DNA from 3 places in the Vibrio cyclitrophicus genome. Region 3 is predicted to be linked to each of the others. Evidence: riboswitches for the same ligand, from Rfam matches in the RefSeq annotation. Region 3 holds a riboswitch; each other region holds the start of a gene.

Region 1 (4,221 bases), 330 kb from region 3:
ATGCAGCGCGAGCTAAAACTAGTGCGTCTTCTAATGGGAATTCCAGCGCCAACAAAGTAAGTAACCAAGCAAAATGACCACTACTATCTAATTCTTGATGAGCTGTAGTTTCACTCTTAATGACACGATTAGCATCTAGGTGAGACCAAATATCCATTACAGATGAATCATCTGAGACACCAATATAGATAGTGTTTGGAGATTGTGTAAAGGCACCACAAACGTCAGTTAGCGCGACAGAATGACTGTAATCAACAACATGATTCAGTTCCGCTAACTTACACTCCGCCAATGAATCAACATCATGAACGAAGCCAATAGATAACGCCTGCTGAGCATCAACGATAGAGAAGTATTGAGTTGGGCTTACGCCCAACTCAACTGTATCGGTTGCCAAACCTTGTCGCTTAGCAACCAATAGACAGTTCTGCACCTCTCCCGTTAACTCAATATTTTGAGATGGGATGAGTATCTTCACTGTCATTATTCCTCTAATTGAGCTTCTTTTGCACCTACTGCAGGGTGGTAAAGTTCAGAGCCGGTATCACGGAACTCTTGTGATTTCTGACGCATCCCTTCCAACGGGTTATCCAACATCTTAATTTCGATAGCCTGATCAGCCGCCACTTGTTCGGTGTCTTTCGCATACTCTCGTACTTCCTGAGAGATCTTCATCGAGCAGAATTTAGGTCCACACATAGAGCAGAAGTGAGCAACCTTACCCGACTCTTGTGGCAGGGTTTCATCGTGGAAAGAACGCGCGGTTTCCGGATCTAAAGCTAGATTAAATTGGTCTTCCCAACGGAATTCAAAACGCGCCTTTGATAATGCATTGTCGCGGATCTGTGCGCCCGGATGTCCTTTTGCCAAGTCTGCTGCATGCGCTGCCAGCTTATAAGTAATCAAGCCAGTCTTCACGTCTTCTTTGTTTGGTAAGCCTAGGTGCTCTTTAGGGGTTACATAACACAGCATCGCACAGCCGTACCAACCAATCATGGCGGCACCAATACCAGAGGTAATATGGTCGTAACCAGGGGCAATATCTGTCGTCAGTGGACCTAAAGTATAGAAAGGTGCTTCGTGGCAGTGCTCTAACTGCTCGTCCATATTCTCTTTAATCAGGTGCATTGGTACATGTCCAGGGCCTTCAATAATCACCTGAACGTCGTATTCCCAAGCCACTTTAGTCAACTCACCTAGGGTCCGTAACTCCGAGAATTGAGCCTCATCATTAGCATCTGCAATAGAACCCGGACGTAAACCGTCACCTAATGATAGAGCAACATCGTACTTCGAACAGATCTCACAGATCTCACGGAAGTGGGTATAAAGGAAACTTTCTTGGTGATGAGCAAGACACCATTTCGCGATGATGGAGCCGCCACGAGAGACAATACCAGTCACACGTTTAGCGGTCATAGGAACGTAGCGAAGCAATAAGCCTGCGTGGATAGTAAAGTAATCAACACCCTGCTCTGCTTGTTCAATCAAGGTATCGCGCATCACTTCCCAGTTAAGGTCTTCCGCAACGCCATTCACTTTTTCAAGTGCCTGATACATAGGAACCGTACCAATTGGTACTGGGCTATTACGCAAGATCCATTCGCGAGTCTCGTGGATATTACGGCCGGTGGAAAGGTCCATCACGGTATCGCCACCCCAGCGAGTCGACCAGACTAGCTTCTCAACTTCTTCTTCAATCGAAGAGCTTACTGAAGAGTTACCGATATTGGCGTTCACTTTCACTAAGAAGTTTCGGCCAATAATCATAGGTTCTGATTCTGGGTGGTTGATGTTCGACGGGATGATAGCTCGGCCTTCAGCGACTTCTTTACGTACGAACTCAGGGGTGATCTCTTTCGGCAGGTTTGCGCCAAAGTTATGGCCAGGGTGTTGGTGGTTCAGCTGCTCATCAGCGAATTTCTGACGTCCCATGTTCTCACGTATCGCAATGTACTCCATCTCAGGAGTAATAATTCCCTGACGAGCATAGTGCAGCTGAGTAACACATTGATCGCCAGTCGCGCGACGAATTCTAGGTAGGTTGCCGTAGCGAAGGTCGTCTAGGGTTTCATCTTGTAAACGTTCTTTGGTGTAAACAGAGCTTACATCATCTAACAGTTCCGTATCACCACGCTCTTCAATCCATTGCTCTCGCAACTTAGGAAGACCGCTATACAGGTCTATTTCGTGTGTAGGATCTGTGTAAACACCGGAGGTATCGTAAACTTGAATGGGTGCATTAGGTTCGAATACAGGCTCTTTTTTACTGCCACCCACAAGGCTATCAGCGAGTGATATTTCTCGGACAGGGACTTGAATATCCGCTCGAGATCCTTGAATGTAAGCTTTTTTTGAATTTGGATAAGGTTGTACGGATAAAGAATCAATGAAATTCTTCGCTTCCAGTCTTGCTTGTTTACGACTCGACATAGCATTTTTCCTTGGCTTTTAGCCATTATTTATAGGGATAAAAATGCTTGACGGATTTGATGCTACAAGAGGGATCACAACAAGAAAATACAGTTGTGATCTGGAGATAGATCTCTAGAAGGACTCTAGTTAGATATCTACTCTTGTTCCCTTCGCAGGTATTAGCCTGATCAGGTTCAACGGATCCCGAGTTAACGGTCTCAGCCATATGGCACTCCGACAAGTTCGATCGAGTATATAAAAATGGCTCGGATAAACCAAGCCGAGTTGTTAACAAATCGTAAGAAAGTTTTAAGACTTTATCAAAAGTTGGAAGCCGATCCATGCTGCTGAGATGCTGAGAACCACGTTGAGTAGCACATTGAGTCCCATCTTAAAGAAAGCACCCTGCTGCATAAGAAGCACGTTATCCATCGAAAATGTAGAAAATGTAGTCAGTGCTCCAAGGAAGCCAAGACCGATAATTTGTCTCCATGGTTCTGTTGCAACCATCTCATTCTCAAACGCTGCGATGAGTAAGCCCATAATTAAAGAGCCAATCACGTTAACAGTTAGCGTACCGTAAGGGAAACCACGCCCTAGCATCACCACACATAACTCTGAAATCAAATAACGCGAACAAGCACCAAATGCGCCACCAATGGCAATAAAACCTAAAATAGATAACTGACCCATGAATCCTCCCAAACAATAGTCCCTATATTCTAGCTTTACCGTCGATAAAAGCGAGGGTAGAAACTAAGAATGCATGCGCAAATATTAAACGTTACAGGTGTCACTTAACTTCAATATATCCCATCAATCCTGTTTTCATGTGCTCAATTACATGACAGTGGTACATCCAGCGTCCGGGGTTGTCTGCAACAAATGCAGCTTTAGCTCGGCCATTTTTTCCAAGTAACACTGTATCGGTATGGAAAGGCTCTTCAATTTTTTTACCATCAAGTTCCAATACAGTAAATGTATGACCATGAATATGAATCGGGTGATGATATTGAGTGACGTTCTTAAGATCGAATATGTAAGTCTTACCCAACTCTAAAGTCGCCAATGGTTCAGGAATATTGTCTTTGCTCATTCCTTCCCATGCTCTTTTATTTGTTAGCCAAAACTTAGGCATCGATTTTCCATCTTTGGATACTGGAGAAACAGCCCCTTCCCATTCAAATAAAAAGTCGATCTCTTCAGCATTAGCAAGATCTAGGTTGGGCACTGGATTCAATGGTAGTAATGGCAACGAACGTCCTTGAGCAAATGCTGAATCTACGACTTCAAATTCACACAAAGAAAATGGGAAACGCCCCTTCATATGGAGAACGTTAACTCGCTCACCAGCTTTAGGAGCGATCAGTCCGATATCAACACGCATACCCGGACCAATTTTATGTTGAGTCAGTTTATAAGGCGTTTTTACAGGATTACCATCGATGGCTATAACCCATGCTTCAGCCCCTTCGACAGCAATAGGGTAAGTGATCGTATTATCGACATTAGCAATACGCAGTCTAGTCGCTGCATACTGCTTCAACTGATATACGGGTTCATGGACTCCATTAACACTACTCCACTCCCCAGGAGTGCCCATACGAGCACTGAGTCGTGGGATCATTAAATCTTTCCATTGACCCTGCTTGTCGATGTGCCAATGCTTAAGCATCAATGCGTGTTCTTCATCGAACCGTACTGGATTGCTCTCTTCTACGATAATAAGACCAACTAAGCCCATACCAAGCTGCTTCACGCTATTCATGTGTGGGTGATACCAAAACGTACCGGCATCTGGCGGCG
Region 2 (4,221 bases), on a different replicon from region 3:
ATGCACCCATCGTCTTAGCAAGATCAAGATAACCTGTCGGTGTATTACGCAGACCGTCGTAACAGCAAGTGGTCACAGGGAAGAAGATAATGATCGCCGCCATCACCACTTTTGAAGCAATGCCATAGCCAAGCCAAAGCATAAGTACTGGCGCAATCGCAAATACAGGAATCGCTTGGCTAGCAATCAAGATAGGCAATAGCCAACGCTTCAACGGGTCAAACATCAACATCTGCAAGGCGAAAAACAGCCCCATGGATAAACCGAGCAATAGACCAAGTAAGATCTCTTGCGCAGTCACCCAAGTGTGTTTGAGTAACACATCGTAGCGTTCAATCAGCTTGAGGGAGACTTCTGCGGGAGCTGGCAGAATGAAGCTTGGCATCTCGAATATAATTACCACCATTTGCCACAAACCAAGAATCACAGCACTGCTAATAAGCAAACGCATAACAGGATTCATCTGGCGAGGACGCGCAGTGCTAGCCTGCGCGTTAGTTGAACTTTCTTCCATTGAGTTTTCTATCTTGGAGCTATCAGTAGCTTCACTTCGAGTTAGTTCATTCATAATCACGCTCCAACTGTTCTAAGATCGCTTGTTGTAGCTCGGCACACTCACCATCTAACACTCGTGGCGTTGACGTGTGAGGCACAGATAAAGAGTGAGCACTCGCAGGCGTGCCTTGCAACACATACAAGTTATCCGCCAGACGCACCGCTTCTTGTGGATCATGAGTGATCAACACAACGGTTTTACCCCTTAACAGTTCACACGCTAAACTTTGCAGCTTGTGTCTCGTTACCGCATCCAGCGCAGAGAAAGGCTCATCCATCAGCGCGACTGGCTTGTCTTGCATTAAGGTTCGAGCCAAAGCAACACGCTGACGCATACCACCAGACAATTGATCCGGCATAGCATCCGCGTAATCAGCCAGACCAACAGAAATCAGTAGCTCTAACGCCTGATTTTTATGCTCGATATTTTTATGCTTATCTGCGGAATTTTGAAAGCGATGGCTCAAACACACGTTGTCGATAACCGATAGCCATGGCAGTAACAAATCTTGCTGCGCCATGTAAGCGATGCGATCGGTGAGAGGCAATTCATCAGACGTTGCCAATGTGCCCTGCCATTCCACCTTGTCGTCCAACAAGCCTGCCAGATAACGCAATACCGTGGTTTTTCCGCAGCCACTGCGACCAAGTAACACTGTCCACTTGCCTGCTTTTAAGCTCAATGACAGTCCAGATAAGGTCGCGTGCTCGCTATCTCGGTAACGCAGAGTCGCATTACTGAGTTGAACGCCAATCGTATTAACGGACATTACCGTGCCCAACGAAGAAGTGATTTACAGGGCCGTGACCTTGACCAACTTGAAGTTCGTCGGCGTGAGCAATTGCTCGTGAAATGTATTGTTTACCTAGGTCGACAGCCTCTGGAAGTTTGTTGCCTTGAGCCAAGAAAGAAGCAATAGCAGAAGAGAGCGTGCAGCCCGTTCCATGAGTGTTTTTGGTAGGAAAACGCTTCGCGCTAATCAGAGCAGATGTGGTTGGCAGAATCAGTAAGTCGTTACTGTTTTCATCTTTCTCCAGGTGGCCGCCTTTCAAGAGAACCGCTTTAGCACCTAGTGCGCGTAAATCTTCAATCATGCCCTGCATTTCAGCTTCGCTTTCAGGTACCGGCTTGCCTGTTAACGCCGCGCCTTCAGGCAAATTAGGCGTAATGATGTCTGCCAGCGGAATCAGCTCTTGTTTCAGTGTAGTAATGGCTGAGTTTTCTAAAAGAAGATCACCACTGGTTGCGACCATTACAGGGTCAATCACTAAGTGTTTAGGTTGGTACTGCTTAATTTTATCAGCGACGACTTTGATGATTTGCGAATCGGCCAACATGCCGACTTTTACTGCCACGATATTGAGATCAGTAAAAACCGCATCTAACTGGCTAGCAACATGGTCGAGTGGAATAGGCAAAATGGCGGAAACGCCTTGGGTATTCTGAGAGGTAATTGCGGTAATTACCGAACAAGCGAAGCTGCCCGTTGCAGACATGGCTTTAATATCAGCTTGGATCCCTGCACCGCCGCCGCTGTCTGAGCCTGCGATCGTCAATACAATCGGAGTGTTTGTTCGAATCGAACCATCAGCAGAGTGCTGTGAAACTGAGGCTTTTAGCGTTAAATCTTTTGAATTAGAACTGTGTGTCATTGTCGCTCCTACTATCTTACAAGACGTAGGAGAACGAACACCGATCGAAGGAGAAGTCGCAATAAACACATGAAAGTTTTCATGGGTGCAGACGCAGATCAAGTGCTTATAGTTCCCTACGCCAGTGTTAACTGAATCAGGTTCAACGGGTCTCGATTAACGATCTCAGCAAACACCAAATAAGGTATATGCCCCCCGACTATTGATAGCGATAGTAACAGCACTCTCACAACTGAGATACTGATTTTATTCAATTATAAGAATTACACATGAAAAAATTTCAATTAGGCAAAACAAAACAAATACTTATAACGTTCCTTTAGATGGCTTCGACTGTATAAACAAGCACAACACAATCAGAGACATACCTAACCAGCCTGTAAAAGGAATCAGCTCACCGACAACACAGACGGCAAGCACCGCTGCAACTACTGGTTCAAACAGAGTCAGCAGATTGGCGCTACTCGCGGTCACGTGGCGTAAACCAAAACTGAACGCGATATAGCCCAAGCATTGTGGGATTAACGTCAGATAACTGATGACTAATACGTTAATCTGCGAGGAAAACAGGTTCTCCCCCGTAAACCAGAGCGTTGGCAGCAACAGCATCGCACCCAGGCCAAAAATACTGCCCATCGCCGCTTGTGACTTAATCCCTTTGTCGATCAGTGCTTTGGTCGCCCAAGAATAAATGGCGTAACACAACCCAGCGAGCAAACCTAAAGCAATACCGAACAGCTTGAGATCATCACCGGATTCATTCGTCGATGAAGATTCTGAAAACACCAACAACCCAATACCCACCACACCAATCGCAAAGCTAGTGAGCCAACGTTTGTTGATATTATACTTTTTGCTAATAAGACACTCTAACAGAGCAGAAAAGAAAGGTGCGGTAGCAATCGAAACCACTGTACCAATCGCCACGCCAGATAATTTCATTGAAGAATAGAAAGCTAAAGGATAGATCGCTAAAGCCAAAGCGCTCACTGCCAACAGCTTCTTATTCTGCAAAAGTTTATCAAGGGCTAATAGGATTTTTCGATACGCTAGGCCCGCTTGCATTAGGCCGCCGACACCCATAGAGAAAGCACCAATCGCTAATGGGCTTAGATCAGGCGCAAAACTTGCGGCGGTGCCTGTCGTGCCCCATAAAATGGAAGCAAACAAGATGGCTAAAGTGCCCGTTTGGAATTCGTTAACGCGATTGATGGCAAGATTCATTTCTATTACCCAATTTTCAGTTCTGAAATAGATAATAATGAAGATTGATAAAAGTTAGTTTGCCGAAAGGACGCTATTGTTGTTTCTAAAGACTGTCTTTCATTGAGCCTAGAAACGCCCTTGGAGACATTCCAAAGTGCTGAGAGAAGCGGCGACTGAAAGCAGAAACATCACTATATCCCACATTTTCAGCGATCAATTGAACAGGTAAATCTGTGTGGGTTAACAAGGCTTGAGCTTTCTCCATACGATATCGAGTGATGTATTTAAGCGCACTGATACCCAGGCATTCTTTGAAGCGTTTTTTAAATTGAGTGGGACTCAAACAGGCCGTTTCTGCAAGTTGTGATATGGATAACGGTTGCGTGTAGTTATCCGCTATCAGCCTTTGTACGGCGCGGATTCTTGGGTCGATGCTCTTGCTCACTTGTTGTTGCTCTAACAGCAGTGAAAACACATCCAAAATTGATGACTCAATACCGCTATCGACCTGATATTCCAACTGCTTCTCTACAAACAACAAGAAGCTCATCAAAGGTGGCGTTATCGTGAAAACCGAAAGCTCATGCTCTAACAAATGCTGCGGCAACTCCGCCATATCCGCGACAATAAACCGCGCTGCTTCATCCGCCTTAAACGCATGCGCGGTGGTTACTGGAATCACCACACATTCGCCCACCGCCACTTTACCGACATACCCCACCATTTCGATATTAATACTGCCTTGGATCGGCAATACCAGTTGATGATGGTCATCATGAGCATGGGTATTAAATTGCTTGGTGTAAG
Region 3 (4,221 bases):
CCCATCGCCAGCATAAAGCTGATTGAGAATGCTTGCGCCATCGGTTTGCGCAATGCGCGCCACTCCACGAGCCTAAAGCGAGTGAACCCTGTCATTCCTAAGCTTGCACACACATACTGATACTGCTGAGAAAGATGCAGCATAGGTTGGGCCAAGGTTTTAATCACGTAAGGCAGCGCCATCAAGCTGTTTACAGCAATCACAATAAAGAAAGCCAAACTGAACACATCGGTAAATGAGCGCAGTAATAAGAAGAGGCCCGTACTGATCACTAAGCCCGGCGTCACCAAAATAATAGTGCCAATCAGCTCAATCTTATCCGCTCTATAGTTCTTGTTTTGCAAACGCCATGTGCGACTAGTTAGAAGGATTGCGATACCAATACCAACGGCGATAATGCTTGCGAGGGAAGCAACACGAACCGAGGTCATTAGCGCAGCCCAAAACGGCTCACTGCTCAGTACAGTGAGTGCCTGGGAGTTAATACCACTTAGAACAACCATGGCTAATGGCGGTAATACCAGTATTGAGACTATGATGATCCAAAAGCTATCCCAAGCTTTTGACCACCAGCTGTCCTTAACCAAATATTTATCTTCCGACAGCTGACTAGCCGTCACAGAGATGGGCTTAGACAAACGCTGAATACTCACCGCTAATACGCCACACAACAGCATTTGCCATATCGCGAGTAACGCGCCAGCCTGCAGGTCAAAGTCGAATTTAATTGCTTGGTAGATGGCTAGCTCAATGGTGGTTGATTTCGGACCACCACCCAACGCCATCACGGTAGCAAAGCTGGTGAAGCACAACATGAAGACCAAACCGCACACATGCGGCAGCTGCTGTCTTAACCTCGGCCATTCAACCCATTTAAATTTATTCCAATGGCTCATGCCTAAATGAGCACACAGCTTGTGCTGCTCGGCAGGCACGGTATCCAAAGCTTGCAGAAGTAAACGGCTGGCGTAAGGCAGGTTGAAAAAAACATGCGCTAGTAAAATACCATTCAAGCCATAAATCGAGAATGGTAACTCTATGTCTAAGTTCGCTAAGAACTTAGCTAACCAACCACTGTTGCCGTAAATCGCCAGCAAGCCAAATACGCCGACCAACACAGGTAGAACCAAGGTTGACGCGAACAACCTTAATAACAAGGCTCTTCCAAAGAACTGTCTGCGACACAGAGCATGCGCAATAGGTATAGCAAAGCCAACACTCAGCACAGTTGAGAGTGTCGCCTGATAAAAACTGAATTTCGTTACATGCCAATAGTAAGGATCAGACCATACTAGGCTGATATCAAGAGAAGGGGCATTGCTAAGCAATGCCCCAACTGCTGAAACCACGAAGGCGGTAATGAGTATCGCAACCCAGATCCCGACCTTAGGTGTTTTCTTTATCATAAATTAATTATTTACCGTAAATGGCTCATTCCAAACATCACGAATGAGCCTTTAAGTACAGGGCGCTCATCTTTTTAATAGTAAGTTAAAAAGTAAGTGCACTCTGCCATTCACGAATCCATGGCTTACGCTTAGATGCTATTTCTTCAGGCGTGAAACCTAGCGCTTTTTGAGGAACCGTAAGTTGCTCGAACCCTTTTGGAAGCTCAATATCTGTCACTGGGTACATCCAGTTACCCGTTGGCATCGCTGATTGGAACTCGTCACTCAGGATAAATACCATAAATTCATCAGCCAGCTTTTCGTTCTTGCTGCCTTTGACCTTAGCTGCCACTTCGACTTGAGTATAATGACCTTCTTCAAAGCTTGCTGCTGCGTACTTAGAATCACCTTCTGCAATGATGTGGTAAGCCGGAGAAGTCGTGTAAGACAGGACTAAGTCCGACTCGCCTTTTAGGAACATAGAGTAAGCCTCAGACCAACCTTTAGTCACAGTAACCGTTTTCTGAGCGAGCTTCTTCCACGCGTCTGTCGCTTCATCACCGTAAACAGACTTCATCCATAGCATCATGCCTTGACCTGGTGTTGATGTACGTGGATCCTGGTAGATAACCTTAAGATCATCACGCTGCTCAACCAGTTCTTTAAGGCTCTTAGGTGGATTTACCAACTTCTCTTTGTTGTAAATAAAAGCAAAGTAGCCAAAGTCATATGGAACAAAAGTGCTGTCACTCCAACCATTAGGAAGCGTTACTGCTGACGTATCAACACTGTGCTCAGCCAATAAGCCCGTCGCTTTCGCTTCAGCCATTAGATTGTTATCTAGGCCTAACACGATATCAGCTTTGCTGTTACCACCTTCAAGACGCAAGCGATTTAAAATAGACACGCCATCTTCTAGCGCGACAAAATTCACATCACAACCACACTTTTCTTCGAATGCTTTTTCAACGGCAGGACGAGGGCCCCAATCCGCAGCAAAAGAATCATAGGTATATACAGTTAGAGTATTGTCTGCAGCAACGGCAGAGAAAGAGATAGCTGTAGTAACAGCAAGAGTTGTAAATGTTAATTTCACTGGACGCTCTCCATGGTCTGAGCGGCACAGGTTTGAGGGAGGAGAACGGTAGAAGTTGTTCCTAACTCAATTCCTACGCCAGCATTATCTGGTTCAGGTTTACGGGTCCCAAGCACTTGCTTGATCTCAGCTCGCATTCATTATTTGAATGGTTTGCTCCCCGATGAGTGTTCAGAATTGTAATTCGAATTTTAACAATAAGCTATCAAGTTTGGATCAATTACGTTGATCGTACCCCCAACGTGGCACTAAACCTTGCTCGATACCAAGATGATCGAGAATACGCGCCACCATAAAATCGACCAGATCTTCGATCGACTTAGGTTGGTGATAAAAACCCGGAGCCGCGGGCATGATCGTTACGCCCATGGTCGAGAGTTTGTGCATGTTCTCTAAGTGCAACGTAGAAAATGGCGTCTCACGAACCACTAACAACAGCTGGCCTCGCTCTTTCATAACCACGTCCGCTGCTCGCTCGATCAGGTTATCTGATAGGCCATGAGCAATGGATGCCAAGCTTCCTGCAGAACATGGACACACCACCATCTGCTTCGGTGCTGCTGAACCAGAGGCAACCGGTGAGAACCAATCATCTTTGCCACACACCACCAGCTTTTCTGGGTCGCAACCTAAATGCTTAACTAAAGCTTGTTTCGCAGCATCTGGCCCAGCAGGTAACTTAAGTTCATGCTCGGTCGCCAACACCACTCGAGCTGCCGACGATATCAGCAAATAAACCTGATAATCTGCCGCCAGTAGGCATTCAAGTAAACGCAGTCCGTAAGGCGCACCAGATGCGCCAGTGAAAGCGAGGGTTATCGCTTTATCGTGTTTTGTCATGTTCTCAATTACTTCAAATTATAAGGTCGTGGATGTCGTTAGCCTTTGAGTGCCAATCCATCCAACAGTTTTTGGTGAATGCCACCAAAGCCACCATTACTCATTACCAAGATTTGGTCGCCCACTTGTGCCTCTGAGACAATTTTAGCAACGAATGCATCCATATCATCACTCACATACGCAGGTTGGTGACAAGCGTCTGCGACATCTTGAACCGACCAATCAATATTATCCGGTTGGAATAAGTAGGTAGAATCCGCCTGTTTCAACGAATCAGCCAAAGTTTCTTTGTGCACACCACGTTTCATTGTGGCAGAACGAGGCTCTAAAACGGCAATGATTTTTTTCGTGTCGACCTTATTACGTAATCCGCCCAGAGTAAGTTCAATCGCCGTTGGGTGATGTGCAAAATCATCATAAACAGAAACACCTGCCACCTCGCCTTTAAACTCCAAACGACGCTTAGTATTAATAAAAGTAGCTAACGATTCACAAGCTAGGTCTGGTGTCACGCCCACGTGTCGTGCAGCAGCTATCGCCATCAAAGCATTATTTACGTTGTGGTCGCCCACTAAATCCCAGTTTACCGTTCCAACACATTCATTTTGGAGGTAAACCTCAAATTGAGAGCCATCTTTAACCAGCTTCTTAGCATCCCAGTCGCCTTGCTCACCACTCGATTCTCTTTCACTCCAGCAACCGCGAGCTAGAACATCTTGAATAGCGGTGCCTTGCTTAGGTGAAAAAATACGACCGTTACTTGGTACAGTGCGCACCAAATGATGGAACTGTCGCTTAATCGCTTCAAGATCATCGAAGATGTCAGCATGATCGAACTCTAGATTATTCACTACCAAGGTTCTTGGGTGGTAATGAACAAACTTAGATCGCTTATCG

The links. A riboswitch is a leader RNA that binds a small molecule or an ion and turns the genes downstream of it on or off. The one in region 3 is predicted to bind thiamine pyrophosphate.
Region 1: another riboswitch for thiamine pyrophosphate. It lies ahead of thiC (phosphomethylpyrimidine synthase ThiC); the one in region 3 lies ahead of thiB (thiamine ABC transporter substrate binding subunit).
Region 2: another riboswitch for thiamine pyrophosphate. It lies ahead of thiD (bifunctional hydroxymethylpyrimidine kinase/phosphomethylpyrimidine kinase); the one in region 3 lies ahead of thiB (thiamine ABC transporter substrate binding subunit).

The regions. Positions count from the first base shown of each region.
Region 1 covers NZ_AP025480.1:35,966-40,186, reverse strand. Annotated here, with positions in the region: gene OCW38_RS00170 (thiamine phosphate synthase) at 1-484, opposite strand, end outside; gene thiC (phosphomethylpyrimidine synthase ThiC) at 484-2,433, opposite strand; TPP riboswitch at 2,564-2,662, opposite strand; gene crcB (fluoride efflux transporter CrcB) at 2,725-3,108, opposite strand; gene OCW38_RS00155 (multicopper oxidase family protein) at 3,209-4,221, opposite strand, start outside.
Region 2 covers NZ_AP025481.1:1,003,377-1,007,597, forward strand. Annotated here, with positions in the region: partial or broken gene OCW38_RS19420 (ABC transporter permease) at 1-457, opposite strand, end outside; gene OCW38_RS19425 (ABC transporter ATP-binding protein) at 561-1,325, opposite strand; gene thiD (bifunctional hydroxymethylpyrimidine kinase/phosphomethylpyrimidine kinase) at 1,315-2,208, opposite strand; TPP riboswitch at 2,305-2,416, opposite strand; gene OCW38_RS19435 (DMT family transporter) at 2,515-3,432, opposite strand; gene OCW38_RS19440 (helix-turn-helix domain-containing protein) at 3,518-4,221, opposite strand, start outside.
Region 3 covers NZ_AP025480.1:370,556-374,776, reverse strand. Annotated here, with positions in the region: gene thiP (thiamine/thiamine pyrophosphate ABC transporter permease ThiP) at 1-1,406, opposite strand, end outside; gene thiB (thiamine ABC transporter substrate binding subunit) at 1,492-2,484, opposite strand; TPP riboswitch at 2,538-2,657, opposite strand; gene OCW38_RS01750 (flavin prenyltransferase UbiX) at 2,701-3,324, opposite strand; gene mpl (UDP-N-acetylmuramate:L-alanyl-gamma-D-glutamyl-meso-diaminopimelate ligase) at 3,363-4,221, opposite strand, start outside.